Regions from separate parts of the Clostridium sp. Marseille-Q5894 genome, predicted to be linked through region 3. Evidence: a T-box and tRNA genes for the amino acid it is inferred to sense, from the RefSeq annotation. Region 3 holds a T-box; the other regions hold tRNA genes.
What was found. A T-box is a leader RNA that pairs with one kind of tRNA and senses whether it is charged. The one in region 3 lies ahead of tyrS (tyrosine--tRNA ligase), so its partner is inferred to be a tRNA-Tyr.

Region 1 (4,785 bases), on a different contig from region 3:
CATCAGCACAACTACTGCTGTTTCAATATCTATATATGATGCAATATTAACTGTTTTATAATAACTTTCATTGTTTGACTGCCACGAAATTTTAATTCGTCCTAATTTATAAAAGCATTCAATTATCAGTTTAGATCCACTGTACATATTGAATTCTGTTTTCAATGGGTCATTTCCTTTACAGTGAGTAATAGCTAAAAGATTGTCCTTCAATAAAATGATATGATTATCATTAATCTCTTTAATTTCAGTTTTTTTATTTGTCTTATCATTTTTTTTTAGCTCATTAATTGTTTTCTTTATAAAATTAGAGGGTATTTCCTCAGTTAAGGTAGCTTTCTTTTCCACAGTTTCTATTACTTCGTCTTTAAAATCACTGGTAGCTATCATATAAGCTCCCTGAAGATTTATTTTTTTATTAAGAAACATTTCTGTGACACGATTATCATTTTTGATAATCGACATTAACTGCTGTACAGCTGTTGCGGACATGCCTAAATCATTCGCTATTAACTGTTTCGTAGAAATTCCTTTATTTTCAGGAAGATCTCTTATTACAGGAATTACCTTTTCAAGATAAAGTTTTACTTCACGACATTTATCTTGAACAGTACGTTCTTTTTGTGTTGCATTATCACGCATTAGAGAACGTAATGAGCTGGCTTCATCATCAAAATGAACTATATAACATTCTATTTCCTCATATCCTGCTATTTTTTCCTGATTAATTAACTGATAAGCATAATATCGGCTATGCCCTTTATTAATTACATATCCATCTTCAGTATCCTCAACTACAATAGGGTTATTTAATCCCTCGTCTAAAATACTGGCTTTGATTGCAATTATTTTTTCTAAATGTTCATCTTTAATGTAAGGATTATTTTTGTTGGGTTTAATCAGATCCAAAGGAAGTTTAATAACTTCTCTTGGATCAATACTGTTCATTATGTCAAATGCCATTATTCATCACCTCCAAACAGTTCTTTAGCAAGTGATAAATATTCATCAGCTAATTTAGATCTTCTGCTCCCTTTAAACATGGAAAAATGCTTATCATGTACATTTGAGTTAGAATTGTCTACTACAGCAGTTTGATTTCTTAGCACAACAGAAAATCTATGATTTCCAGACAGATTATTAAACACTTTGGCTAATTTATTCCCATCTAATCTGTTTAATTCATTTATAAATTCTTTATGTAGTTTAATATTTCGATTAGCCATAGTAATAAGAATTCTAAAATTTATTTTAGGATTATCCATCATAGATGCCTGATTAATAAAATCTATCGTTTGCATAGTTCCTGATACACTTTGAAATTCCGGCTGTAGGGGAATTATGCATTCGTCAGAAGCATTTAATACGTTGCTAAGGATATTATCCGTAGCAGGGGCGCAGTCAAATATAATTAAGTCATACTTATCTCTCATCGGTTCAACTACAAGCTTTAATAAATAATTGGCTGATGAAGAAATAAATCTTTTCGCTGTATTTAACTGAACGTCAGCGGTAATAATATCAAGATTTTCATAATCAGTTTTTTGTACAGCATCTTCAACCTTAGCCTTTCTCATTAGAATGTGAGAAATATTAATAGTTTGATTATCAATTTCATTTGGATCATAATTGATCATATAATCAACTAGTCCTTTACCATCGTAAACGTTATTTTGATTAATAAACATTTTTGATGTATTTCCCTGTTGATCAAGATCAACCAGAAGTGTTTTTAATCCAAAATCTTGTGATGCGATAATACCTAGTGTCTCGGCAGTAGTAGATTTACCTACACCGCCTTTTTGATTTGTGATTGCTAATACTTTAGCTTTCTTTGTTTGATTCATTTTATTTCCTCCATTTTCGACCAAACCTATGATTTGGCATATTTTGAGGAACTATATATTATAAAAACGAAAAAACGAGAGTTTCTATAGAGAAACTCCCGTTACACGTATTCTTTAATTTTTATGTAATTAATCAAAAGTTCGACTAAATACATTATGGAGCGGGTGATGGGAATCGAACCCACGTAGTCAGCTTGGAAGGCTGAAGTTCTACCATTGAACTACACCCGCAATTTCAACGCATTAATATAATATCATATGTTTAAGATATTTGCAATAACTTTTTTTAAAAATGGTGACCCGCAGGCGATTCGAACGCCTGACCCTCTGATTAAAAGTCAGATGCTCTACCGGCTGAGCTAGCGGGTCATCTTGGCTGGGGTACCTGGATTCGAACCAGGGAGATGACAGAGTCAAAGTCTGTTGCCTTACCGCTTGGCTATACCCCAATTAGATGGTGGAGGAGGGCGGATTCGAACCACCGAACCAAAGGAACTGAGTTACAGTCAGCCGCGTTTAGCCACTTCGCTACTCCTCCATCATGGTGCCGGCTAAAGGACTTGAACCCTCAACCTACTGATTACAAGTCAGTTGCTCTACCAGTTGAGCTAAGCCGGCTTATTTATTTTTATGGTGGAGGTTAACGGGCTCGAACCGCTGACCCTCTGCTTGTAAGGCAGATGCTCTCCCAACTGAGCTAAACCTCCGTCGCTTAGTGCTTTACTATATTATCACTTACTTTTAAATTAGTCAATAAGAAATTTACATAAAATTAAAAAAGACGATTTGAGAATCGTCTTTTCTATTAATATCCAGGTTTACCAAGTAATTTAAACATATTTTTCTTATATACTTCAACACCTGGCTGGTTAAATGGATTAACATCTAATAAATATACAGACATTGCACATGATTTTTCAAAGAAATAAACCATGTAACCAAATCCATAAGCATCCATTTTATCTAAAGTAATTAAGATATTAGGAACATTACCAGTATTAACATGAGCATCGATAGTTCCTTCACAAGCTTTTTTATTTACATAATCAACTGATTTACCAGCTAAATAATTTAAACCATCTAAATCATCTTTATCACTAGGAATTGTCATATCACCAGCAGGTTCTTTAACTTGCATGATTGTTTCATATAATACTTTTGAACCTTCTTGAATAAATTGTCCTAATGAATGCAAATCAGTAGAGAAAGTAGCACTAGTAGGTAAAATACCTTTTCCTTCTTTTCCTTCTGATTCACCATATAATTGTTTCCACCATTCAGCAACCATTGCCAATTGTAACTCATAAGTTACGAACATTTCTGCAGGATATCCAGCTTTGTGTAAAATTTGACGAGCAACACCATATTTATAAGCATCATTTTGGTCTAAATCAGCATTATTATACTTAACCATGGCATCTTTAGCCCCATTTAACATAGCATCAATATCAATACCAGCCATAGCGATAGGGAATAACCCTACTGGTGTTAAAACAGAATAACGTCCGCCAACATCATCAGGAATTACAAAAGTAGTATATCCCTCTTCAGTTGCTAAAGTTTTTAATGCCCCACGAGCTTTATCAGTAGTAGCAACGATTCTTTCTTTAGCTCCTTCTTTACCATATCTAGCTTCACACATTTCTTTAAAAATTCTAAATGCAATTGATGTTTCTGTAGTAGTTCCTGATTTAGAAATTACATTGATAGCAAATTCTTTTCCCTCAAGATAGTCTGCTACTTGTTTGATGTAATTTGATGAAAAAGTGTTACCCACATAAATTATTTCTACATCATTTGTTGGATATAAACCATTAATTGCTTCAATTGCAGCACGTGCCCCTAAATAAGATCCTCCAATTCCACATACTAACAAAACATCTGTTTTTTCTCTTAATTTAGCAGCAGTTTCTTTAATCAGCTCAACTTCAGCTTTATCATAATTTTCTGGTAATTCAACCCAACCAAGAAAATCATTACCAGCTCCAGTTTTGTTATGAATCATATCATGGATATCTTTTACCGTATCTTTATATGATTCGATATCTTCATTTAATTTGGCTTTAGATAAATCTAATGTAATCATTTTAACTTTCCTCCGTGATTCCTTGTTTAAGCCAGTCTTCCATGGCTAATGCTAATGGTGCAAATCCATTAGGCGTTTCAACGATCAATCGTCTAGGGTTTTTATAATAAACTCGTTTATTACGCCTACGATAACGACTATCAATGGCTTTTAAACTCAATCTTGCATGGTTAGTTTCTTCATCAAAATCAATCACTTTGACTTTAATAAACTCACCAACTTTTACAAAACTATCAATGCTTTTAACGAATTTATCTGATATTTCTGAAATATGAATTAAACCGGTTGAATTATCAGGTAAGCTTGCAAAAGCTCCATACGGTTGAATACCAGTAATTTTTACATCAATGATATCACCGCGTTTAATTTTTTGGCTCATTAATAATCACTCCTTGCACAAGTTATTATATCATAAAATGATTAAAAATATTTCATTTTAGTAATTTTTATTGATGAATTTTAAAATAAAAATATTTATGTAATAAGTTTATCGTGTATTTTTATTTAAAAATAAAAATTTTGTGGTAGAATAAAGTATCAGATAAGGAGATGTTAAAGATGGAAAATACAAGTACAATAGAAGAAGTAGAAAAAGTAATTAATAAATTAAGACCATATTTAAATCGCGATGGTGGCGATATTGAGTTGTTGGATTTTAAAGATGGGATCGTTTATGTAAAAATGCTTGGTGCTTGTGCAGGATGTACAATGCTTGATGAAACATTGAAAGATGGTGTTGAACAAATTTTAATGGAAGAAGTTCCAGGTGTTTTAGGTGTTCAAAATGTTTTAGAAGGTATGACATTTTAATTTGAGACAAATCTGATATAATTTTGAGATGAAATTCGCTAT
Region 2 (4,785 bases), on a different contig from region 3:
TATTTTTTCATCATCTTGCTGACAATCAATGTCGTAGTTAAATTGTTTGTATAATACTCTATAGGTTTTTCTACTGATTCACCAACAGCTTTAAACGCAGCACAATGAATAACCGCATCTATTTTATTTTCTTTAAAAACTGCTTCAGTTTTAGCTTCATCTAATATATTAAATTCATAGAATTTTACTTCTTTTCCAGTGATTTCTTTAATATATCCCAAAACTTCAGGTTTTGAATTAGAAAAATCATCAATTACTATTACATTGTAATCAGCATTTAATAATTCAACACAAATATGACTTCCAATATAGCCTGCTCCACCACAAACAAGTACATTCATTATTTTTTCCTCCTATATATGCTTCTATAATAACACTTTTAGATACTAAATTAAAGAAAAGTATTTTTTATTTTGTGTAAAATATAGGTAATGGTAATGAAAGGTTGAAGATAATATTTTAATAATTAATAAAGTAATTATATAATATTGGTCGGTTGAAATATAAAAAGGAAGAATTTATTTTATTGATGGATCAATAATTTAAAATCTTCCTTATAAAGAGAGAAATAAAGATTTAAATATCTCTCGTTATCTTATTTGTTGATAATTCTTTTTGTGATATTATCAGGGGCAAACTCATAATCTAAAAATTCCATTTCAAAGATACCTTGACCTTGAGTTATAGAACGTAAATCAACAGCATAGTTCATAACTTCATTCATAGGCGCTTCAGCAACGATTTTAATTAAACCGTCATCTAAGACATCACTACCGATTACACGAGCTCGTTTGGTATTGAAATTACTCATTATATCGCCTGTATATTGTTCGTCAACAACAACTTTCATTTTCATATATGGCTCAAGTAATGCTGGACTAGCTTTAGGAATAGCTTCTTTAAAACACATTGAAGTAGCTGTTTTAAAAGCCATTTCTGATGAGTCGACATTATGATAAGAACCATCGATCAAAGTAGCTTTGATTCCAAGTACTGGATATCCTGCTAAAACACCACTTTTGACACTTTCGATCAATCCTTTTTCGACAGCAGGGAGATATGATTTTGGAACAGCACCACCAAATATTTTTTCTTCAAATACATATGCTTTGCTATAGTCATAAGTAGGTTCAAATGTAATTTCAACTTCACCGAATTGACCATGACCACCTGATTGTTTTTTGAATCTTGTTCTTTGGGTAATGCTCTTTTTTATTGTTTCGCGATAAGGAATCTTGATATCTTCAAGAGTTGCTTCAACTTTGAATTTGTTTTTTAGTTTTGTTAATAAAATATCTAAATGAATGTCACCAACACCATAAATGCACTGCTGTTTAGTTTCTGCATTTGATTTAAATTGTAAAGTCGGATCTTCCTCTAATAGTTTATTGATAGCGTTAGTGATTTTTTCTTCGTTGCTTTTACCGATTGGAACGATTGCTTTACCATAGTAAGGTGTTGAAAATTTTATTTCTGGTACGATGATTTGATATCCAGCAATACATAAAGTATCATTTGTTTTTGAAGCATTTAGCTTTGTTACTACTCCGATATCGCCAGCGTGTAAACAGTCAACTTCAATTAATTCTTTACCGCAAGGCTGGTATAGTTTAGCGATTCGTTCAACTTCTTTTCTTTTGACATTATATAGAGAAGTTCCGCTATATATAGTTCCGGTAACAACTTTAAATAAAGATGTACGTCCAACAAAAGGGTCTGCAACTGTTTTGAAAATAAAGATGCTGGCAGGTAAACTTTCATCATAGCCAATAATTTCCTCTTCATTTTTATCAATATTATTAACGATCAAAGAATTAGTCATATCTCCAGCAGCGCTGAAGAAAGCTACCATCGAATTTAAAATGATTTGAATTCCAATTTGATCAGTTCCGCATAAGACTGGAATCAAAGTTTTTTCAATAACACCTTTTCGTAAAGCTAAGGAAATTTCTTCTTTTGTAAATGGTTCTTCATTAATATATTTTTCTAATAATTCATCGCTAGTATTTGCTACTGCCTCATCGATCATATCTTTGATTGGCTGGATCTCATCCAATAATTCCTCGGGAATATCCACCGGTTTTGTCTGTGTTCCTTCAAAAATACGACCTTCCATTTTTGCAACATTAACATAACCGATCATTTTATTATTATTCATGATAGGAACCTGAATAGGAGCAATAGCTTTACCATAAGTATCTTTTAATTGCTGTAATTTAGTTGTATAATCACTATTAGGGTTATCTAATCCATTGACATAAATGATTTTTGCTTTATCTTTGGCTTTATACATAGCCTGTTTAGTTCCGGCGTTGATACCTGAAGATGATGGAACAACAATTAAAGCAGATTCACATACACTCAAGGCAGATTCGCATTCGCCTGTAAAGTCAAAAATACCAGGAACATCGATTAAGTTGATTTTGCAATTGTTCCATTCGATAGGGACAACAGATAGATTGACAGATGATTTACGATTGATTTCTTCAATACTATAATCACTTAATGTATTTCCATCATTAACGTTGCCAATACGGTTAATTAGACCGCTTCGGTAAGCCATAGCTTCAACAATACTTGTTTTACCACAACCAGAATGCCCTAAAACAGCTACATTACCGATTTCATTTGCATGATAAGTTCTCATTAAAATAACCACCTTTCTTTAAATGAACTTCTTAATTTTATTTTAACATATATGAGTAGAAAAAAGGATTAATTTAATAATAAAAGATAACGCTTACATTAATATGTGAAAATAATGAGGAAAAAAGTAATTTTCATATTGATTAATAACTAAAATTATGTTACTATAAATCTTGCCTAAATCATGAGATATCGATTAGATTAAATAAAGGGTAGAAAAACAAAAAAAGTGTTGACCTTTGTTTGAAATGATGATATATTAATGAGGTAGCATTTATGGAGGTTTAGCTCAGTTGGGAGAGCATCTGCCTTACAAGCAGAGGGTCAGCGGTTCGAGCCCGTTAACCTCCACCATAAAAATAAATAAGCCGGCTTAGCTCAACTGGTAGAGCAACTGACTTGTAATCAGTAGGTTGAGGGTTCAAGTCCTTTAGCCGGCACCATGATGGAGGAGTAGCGAAGTGGCTAAACGCGGCTGACTGTAACTCAGTTCCTTTGGTTCGGTGGTTCGAATCCGCCCTCCTCCACCATCTAATTGGGGTATAGCCAAGCGGTAAGGCAACAGACTTTGACTCTGTCATCTCCCTGGTTCGAATCCAGGTACCCCAGCCAAGATGACCCGCTAGCTCAGCCGGTAGAGCATCTGACTTTTAATCAGAGGGTCAGGCGTTCGAATCGCCTGCGGGTCACCATCTCTTAATATTTGCCCAGGTGGCGAAACTGGTAGACGCACAGGACTTAAAATCCTGCGGACCTTAAAATCCGTGCCGGTTCGATTCCGGCCCTGGGCACCATTCTCGCGGGTGTAGTTCAATGGTAGAACTTCAGCCTTCCAAGCTGACTACGTGGGTTCGATTCCCATCACCCGCTCCATAGTTTGAAAGATAATTAGAGTTTCTTTTAAAGAAACTCTTTTTGTTTTAATAACTAAATATAATTTTTTGTTGGGTTATATCATTACATTCATTGAAGGCAGAATAAAATATTTATAGATAAAAGTATCAAAGTAATTAAGGTTCTATAGTTTCGCTATTGAAAATAAAGATGCTTTTTATTTTGCTTTAAATTTAAATATTGATATGATCTTGACATTAACTTTATTAAATGATCTTTTTTAATGGAGAAGATTTTGTTATAAATTGTTATGTTTTGATGTAAAAATGATGCAATTACGTTGTATGATTAGAGGGGTGAATACATATGAATAAAATTTTGATTATCGAAGATGAAAAAGCAATCAATGAATTGATTAGGATAAGTTTAAGTGATGCGGGATATTTATGTAAATGTGCTTATGATGGTTTGCAAGGGGCGGATTTGATAGAAAAAGAATCTTTTGATTTGATATTGTTAGATATTATGCTGCCAAAAATTGATGGATATGAATTGATGGAATATATTTATCCCTTAAATATTCCGGTTATTTTTTTAACTGCAAAAGCCGATGTAAAAGATCGGGTTAAAGGACTCAAAATGGGTGCTGAAGACTATATCGTTAAACCGTTTGAAATTATCGAACTTTTAGCTCGTGTTGAAACCGTACTGAGAAGATTTGATAAGGTATCTCGTTATTTATCGGTTTATGATGTTAGTGTGGATACACTGTCTCGAATTGTAAAGAAGGGGAATCAGGTTATTAATTTAACGGTTAAAGAATATGAGTTATTGCTGCTTTTTTTGCAAAATAAGAATATCGCTTTATTTAGAGATCGCATATATGAATTGATTTGGCAGGAAAATTATCGTGGTGATAGTCGTACTGTCGATTTACATGTTCAGCGGTTACGTAAAAAAATTGGGTTAGAAGATAAGATTGTTTCGGTGTATAAAATAGGTTATCGCTTGGAGGTTGACGAGTGAAGTTTTTTTGGAAATTGTATTTAGTAATTATGCTGATGGTTGTTTCTTGTTTTAGTGCGGGTGGATATATGCTGATTGAATCAGGATTTAATTCTTCACTGCGACGTGAAGTGGAGATGGCGTATCAGGAAAATAATATTTTATATTCATCTTTTACAAGGGAATTATTATCGCCGTTTAATGGTTATAATGCAAGTGCTTTTACTGATGCGGAAAAGATTGAGATTATTCATGAATCTATAACAACATTAACGATTCAAAGTTTTAATGGGATGATCT
Region 3 (4,785 bases):
AAAATTTATAGCTGGTATTGGTATTGGGACAATAGTTGGAATGTTATTTGCCCCAAAAAAAGGTAGTGAGTTAAGAGAAGATCTTAAAGAAAAATCACAGGAATTATATGATAAAGCACAGAATATCACAAAAGAAGATGTTGAGACTTTAGTTAATAATACAATTGAAGAAATAAAACTTGCTATTGATGAATTTGATATGGAAGAATTTAAGGACACTACAAGTACTAAATTATCTGAAGTTAAGGGAAAATTAGAAGAGTTGGCAAATTCTGTTAAATCAAGTGATGAATATGCAAATTTTAAAGCATCAGTTACAAAGATTAGTGATGAAATGACAAGTAAATTAAATGAAATCAAGGACAAGATTCAAGACAAAGATTTTGATGCGTTAAAGGAATTAGATGATGCAATGGATGATATTGAAGATGAATTAGATGTCATCATTGAAGATCTAAAAGATTAATGAAAAAAGTTACGATATATGATGTTGCAAGGGAAGCTGGCGTTTCTCTTGCGACAGTTTCTCGAGTAATTAATGGTTCAAATGTTGTTCGAGAAAAAACTAAACAAAAAGTCTTGGATGTTATTGAACGTTTAGATTTCAAACCGAATGATATAGCTAGAGGATTAGCAACTAGTAAAACAACAACTATTGCAATTGTTTTTCCCCAGTCGTTATTTGCCCATGTTAAAGACATGATTGGTGGTATCGGTGATACAGGAAGACATTTAGATTATAATATCAATATGTATACTACTGATGATATTGGTGATGAAAATACAGTCGCTGATGTAACAGAACGCTTGGTTAAATCAAGAGTGGATGGTGTTATTTTATTCAACAATGATAATATTGATGAAACAATTGAAGCGATCGTTAAGTATAAATTACCAATAGTTGTCATAGGTAAGAAGTTATCAGGTGACAATATCGGTTCTATTTATATTGATGTTAAAAAGGCGGCAGAAGAGATTGTTGATAAATATCTAGCTGAGGGTAAAGATGATATAATTTATATTTTACCTAAACAAAATTTAATTAAAAGTGATGAAATAATTGAAGGTATTAAAGATACATATAAAAAATATGAAAAAGTTTTTACAACTAATCAGATTTTAACCAGCTCAAGCCATTATGAGAATACATATCCTAATTTTGTAGAGTATTTTAAAGATCATAAACATGATTTAGTATTTTGCGGGTATGATAAAGATGGTGTGGCTGTAATTAATGCAGCTCAGGAAAATGGGATTAAAATTCCTGAAGAGATGGAAGTTGTAGGAATGTTGAACACAAGTTATTCAATTATGTGTAAGCCAACACTATCTTCGATGAATGTTCCTGTCTATGATATGGGAGCGCTTGCAGTGCGTTTATTGACAAAGTTTTTGCATGAAGAAAAGATTGAATCTAAGGAAATCGTTGTCCAGCACATGTTTATAAAGCGTGATTCAACAAATGAATAAAAGTATTTACAGCATAATTATTTATGCTGTTTTTTGTTGAGTATATTAAAAGGGAAATATTTTTAAAATGGGCAATGTTTTTTTAGAATTATTATACTATAAGTAGCATATATTTGATAGATAGGTTAAAATTAAATTATCAAATAGATGGAGGAAAATAATATGATCATTACAACAACAAATCAAATTGAAGGTAAAAAAGTAGTTGACTATAGGGGAATAGTTTTTGGTGAAGTAATTTCTGGAGTAAATATGTTTAAAGATATTGGAGCTGGAATTAGAAATATTTTTGGTGGTCGCAGTGCTGGATATGAAGAAGAATTAATGGCTTGTCGTCAGGAAGCTTTAAAAGAAATGGAAGAAAGAGCTAAGGCAGCGGGTGCTAATGCTGTAATTGGAGTTGATATTGACTATGAAATGTTAGGTGCTGGTAATGATATGATGATGGTTACAGCAAGTGGTACAGCTGTTGTCGTAGAATAATATCAAATAATGAAGGTTGACTTATCCTTTGTTTTAGAATATAATTCAATTACGACGTTGAAGGAAAATAGTAATCAAAATAGGCATTTAAGAGACCTTGTGGCTGGTGAAAACAAGGATGTACTACTGATGAATACACTCTGGAGTTTCTAGATGCAAAGTCTAGACGGGTCATCCCGTTATCGATTTAAGAGCATGTAGTAATACATGAATAAAGGTGGTACCGCGAGATTTCGTCCTTTAGGATGAAATCTTTTTTATTTTATAGATGGAGGATAGAAGATGAAGATTTATGATGAATTAGTATGGCGAGGATTGATCAAAGATGTTAGTTCGCCGGATCTAGAAGAAAAATTAAATAATGGTGGGATGACTTTTTATATTGGAACTGATCCAACTGGAGACAGTTTACATATTGGACATTTTTCATCATTTTTAATTTCAAAACGTTTAAAGGAAGCAGGACATAATCCGATTTTATTAGTTGGTGGAGCCACAGGATTGATCGGGGATCCAAAACCAGATACTGAAAGACCAATGATTACGAAAGAAACAGTTGAACATAACTTTGCTTGTTTAAAAAAACAGGCTCAGGACTTATTTGGATTTGAAGTAGTTAATAACTATGACTGGTCTAAAGATTTAAATTTCATTGATTTTCTTAGAGATTATGGTAAATACTTTAATGTCAATTATATGTTGAATAAAGATATTGTTAAACGGCGTCTAGATGCTGGGATTACATATACCGAATTTTCTTATATGATCATGCAGGCAATGGATTTTGAATGGTTATATAATAATAAAAACTGTGTTATGCAGGTTGCAGGCCAGGATCAATGGGGCAATATTACAGCAGGAATTGAATTGATCAGAAAAAAAGATGGTAAAGAAGCTTATGGTTTTACAATGCCGCTTTTAACTAAAAGTGATGGAACAAAGTTTGGTAAGACAAATGGCAAAGCTATTTGGCTAGATAAAGAAAAAACATCACCTTATGAAATGTATCAGTTCTTTATTAACTCAGAGGATGATAAAGTAATCGATTATTTAAAATTCTTAACTTTCTTAACACCTGAAGAAATTATGGAATTAGAAGAAAAGAATAAAACCCAGCCTCATTTACGAGAAGCCCACCAGGCGCTAGCTCGTGAAGTAATCACATTCTTACATGGTAAAGAGGCTTATGAAGAAGCTGTAAATATTTCTAAAATGTTATTTTCAGGTCAAATTCAATCTTTGACTTTAGAACAAGTTAAAGTATGTTTTGAAGGAGTGCCAAGTGTTGAAATAAATGAAGATTTAAATATTTTAGATGCTTTGATTACTTGTGGGGCAGCTAAAAGTAAACGCGAAGCACGTGAATTTGTTAATGGTGGATCAATTTTAATTAATGGTGAAAGAATCAAAGATGTTGAATTTACTGTTTGCAAAGCTAATGCTTTTGGTAATGAAGCAACGGTAATTCGTCGTGGTAAAAAGAACTATTTTGTAATTAAACATGTTTAAAAGTGGACATAACGTCCACTTTTTCACACTTTATTCACAATTGTGAATTTATTTTTCTTTAGGTGTTTTTTTCCAAAGTAATGTATTTTTCTCATTCGATAAACAAGTCAATAAATTACTTTTAGCTTGAGGATATTTTTGATACAGCTCATTTAATAACTGTTTAAATTCTTCGCGCTTAGTATGTTTATCCGCTGGGCAGGTTGATGTCACAACAGGAATATGAGCTTCTTCTACAGCTGAAATGATATCTGATTCATAAGCATAAACTAAAGGTCGAATGAAATTCATTTCGGTTCGCGTTAGATACATTTTAGGGGTAAAAGTTGCAATTTTACCACCGTAGACCATATTCATAAATAAAGTTTCTACAGCATCATCACCATGATGAGCAAAAGCAACTTTGTTACAACCATACTTTTTTGCGCCATCAATAACTAAAGCTTTTTTAAACTTTGAACAAAGCGAGCATTGTAAACGACCATCTTCAGTTTTATTTAACTTTAAGATTTCATAAACATCGCTAGGTTCATGATATAATTCGATCTGATTCTTTTTACAAAAAGCATCTACTTCACTAAAATCCATATCTGGAAAGCCCATTTCAATATGAACACCAACTACCTCGAATTTAACACGGGCAAATTTTTGATACAGCGATAAGCAGTATAAAAGTAACGTTGAATCTTTTCCGCCTGATACACCGACACAAACTTTATCACCATCTTGAATTAAATCAAATTCTTCATCAGCTTTTCTTATACAGCCTAATACTTTTTTCATTGTCATTTATAATCACCGTCTTCTATTTTAACAAAATTATGAATATATGCAAAGATATTTGCATTTTATTACAAACCTTTGTAAAATGATAAGCGGTGATAAAAATGGATGGAATCATATTAATAAATAAACCTGCAGGGATGACGAGTCATGATGTCGTTAATAAACTTCGTAAAATATTACATACTAAAAAAGTAGGGCATTGTGGAACTTTAGACCCTGATGCAACTGGTGTTTTAGTTGTATGTATTAATAAAGCAACTAAAGTATTACAGTTTTTAACTAGTGAAAGTAAAGAATATGTCGCAACCTTAAATTTAGGTGTAAGTACGGATACGTATGATGCTAGTGGTAAAGTTTTAGAAACTAAAGAATATCAAAAAATAGATGATGATAAAATTATTGCTTGTTTAAAGAGTTTTATAGGAAAACAGGAACAAAAACCGCCTTTATATTCAGCAATCAAAATTAAGGGCAAAAAATTATATGAATATGCAAGAAGTGGTGAAAATGTAGAAGTTCCTACTAGAGTTGTTACAA

Region 1: it encodes a tRNA-Tyr, which carries the amino acid that the T-box ahead of tyrS (tyrosine--tRNA ligase) is inferred to sense. The anticodon was not compared.
Region 2: it encodes a tRNA-Tyr, which carries the amino acid that the T-box ahead of tyrS (tyrosine--tRNA ligase) is inferred to sense. The anticodon was not compared.

The regions. Positions count from the first base shown of each region.
Region 1 is NZ_CAMPPT010000005.1:226,106-230,890, forward strand. It holds gene OC535_RS09610 (ParB/RepB/Spo0J family partition protein) at 1-963, opposite strand, end outside; gene OC535_RS09615 (ParA family protein) at 963-1,847, opposite strand; tRNA gene OC535_RS09620 (tRNA-Gly) at 2,005-2,078, opposite strand; tRNA gene OC535_RS09625 (tRNA-Lys) at 2,141-2,216, opposite strand; tRNA gene OC535_RS09630 (tRNA-Gln) at 2,221-2,296, opposite strand; tRNA gene OC535_RS09635 (tRNA-Tyr) at 2,303-2,385, opposite strand; tRNA gene OC535_RS09640 (tRNA-Thr) at 2,390-2,465, opposite strand; tRNA gene OC535_RS09645 (tRNA-Val) at 2,479-2,554, opposite strand; gene OC535_RS09650 (glucose-6-phosphate isomerase) at 2,653-3,933, opposite strand; gene OC535_RS09655 (S1 RNA-binding domain-containing protein) at 3,935-4,312, opposite strand; gene OC535_RS09660 (NifU family protein) at 4,492-4,743, shown strand.
Region 2 is NZ_CAMPPT010000010.1:15,768-20,552, forward strand. It holds gene galE (UDP-glucose 4-epimerase GalE) at 1-341, opposite strand, end outside; gene OC535_RS13125 (elongation factor G) at 596-2,647, opposite strand; tRNA gene OC535_RS13130 (tRNA-Val) at 2,925-3,000, shown strand; tRNA gene OC535_RS13135 (tRNA-Thr) at 3,014-3,089, shown strand; tRNA gene OC535_RS13140 (tRNA-Tyr) at 3,094-3,176, shown strand; tRNA gene OC535_RS13145 (tRNA-Gln) at 3,183-3,258, shown strand; tRNA gene OC535_RS13150 (tRNA-Lys) at 3,263-3,338, shown strand; tRNA gene OC535_RS13155 (tRNA-Leu) at 3,352-3,440, shown strand; tRNA gene OC535_RS13160 (tRNA-Gly) at 3,446-3,519, shown strand; gene OC535_RS13165 (response regulator transcription factor) at 3,847-4,506, shown strand; gene OC535_RS13170 (sensor histidine kinase) at 4,503-4,785, shown strand, end outside.
Region 3 is NZ_CAMPPT010000002.1:284,907-289,691, forward strand. It holds gene OC535_RS04015 (YtxH domain-containing protein) at 1-466, shown strand, start outside; gene OC535_RS04020 (LacI family DNA-binding transcriptional regulator) at 466-1,470, shown strand; gene OC535_RS04025 (putative heavy metal-binding protein) at 1,633-1,953, shown strand; T-box leader at 2,002-2,197, shown strand; gene tyrS (tyrosine--tRNA ligase) at 2,236-3,462, shown strand; gene OC535_RS04035 (tRNA 2-thiocytidine biosynthesis TtcA family protein) at 3,511-4,251, opposite strand; gene truB (tRNA pseudouridine(55) synthase TruB) at 4,350-4,785, shown strand, end outside.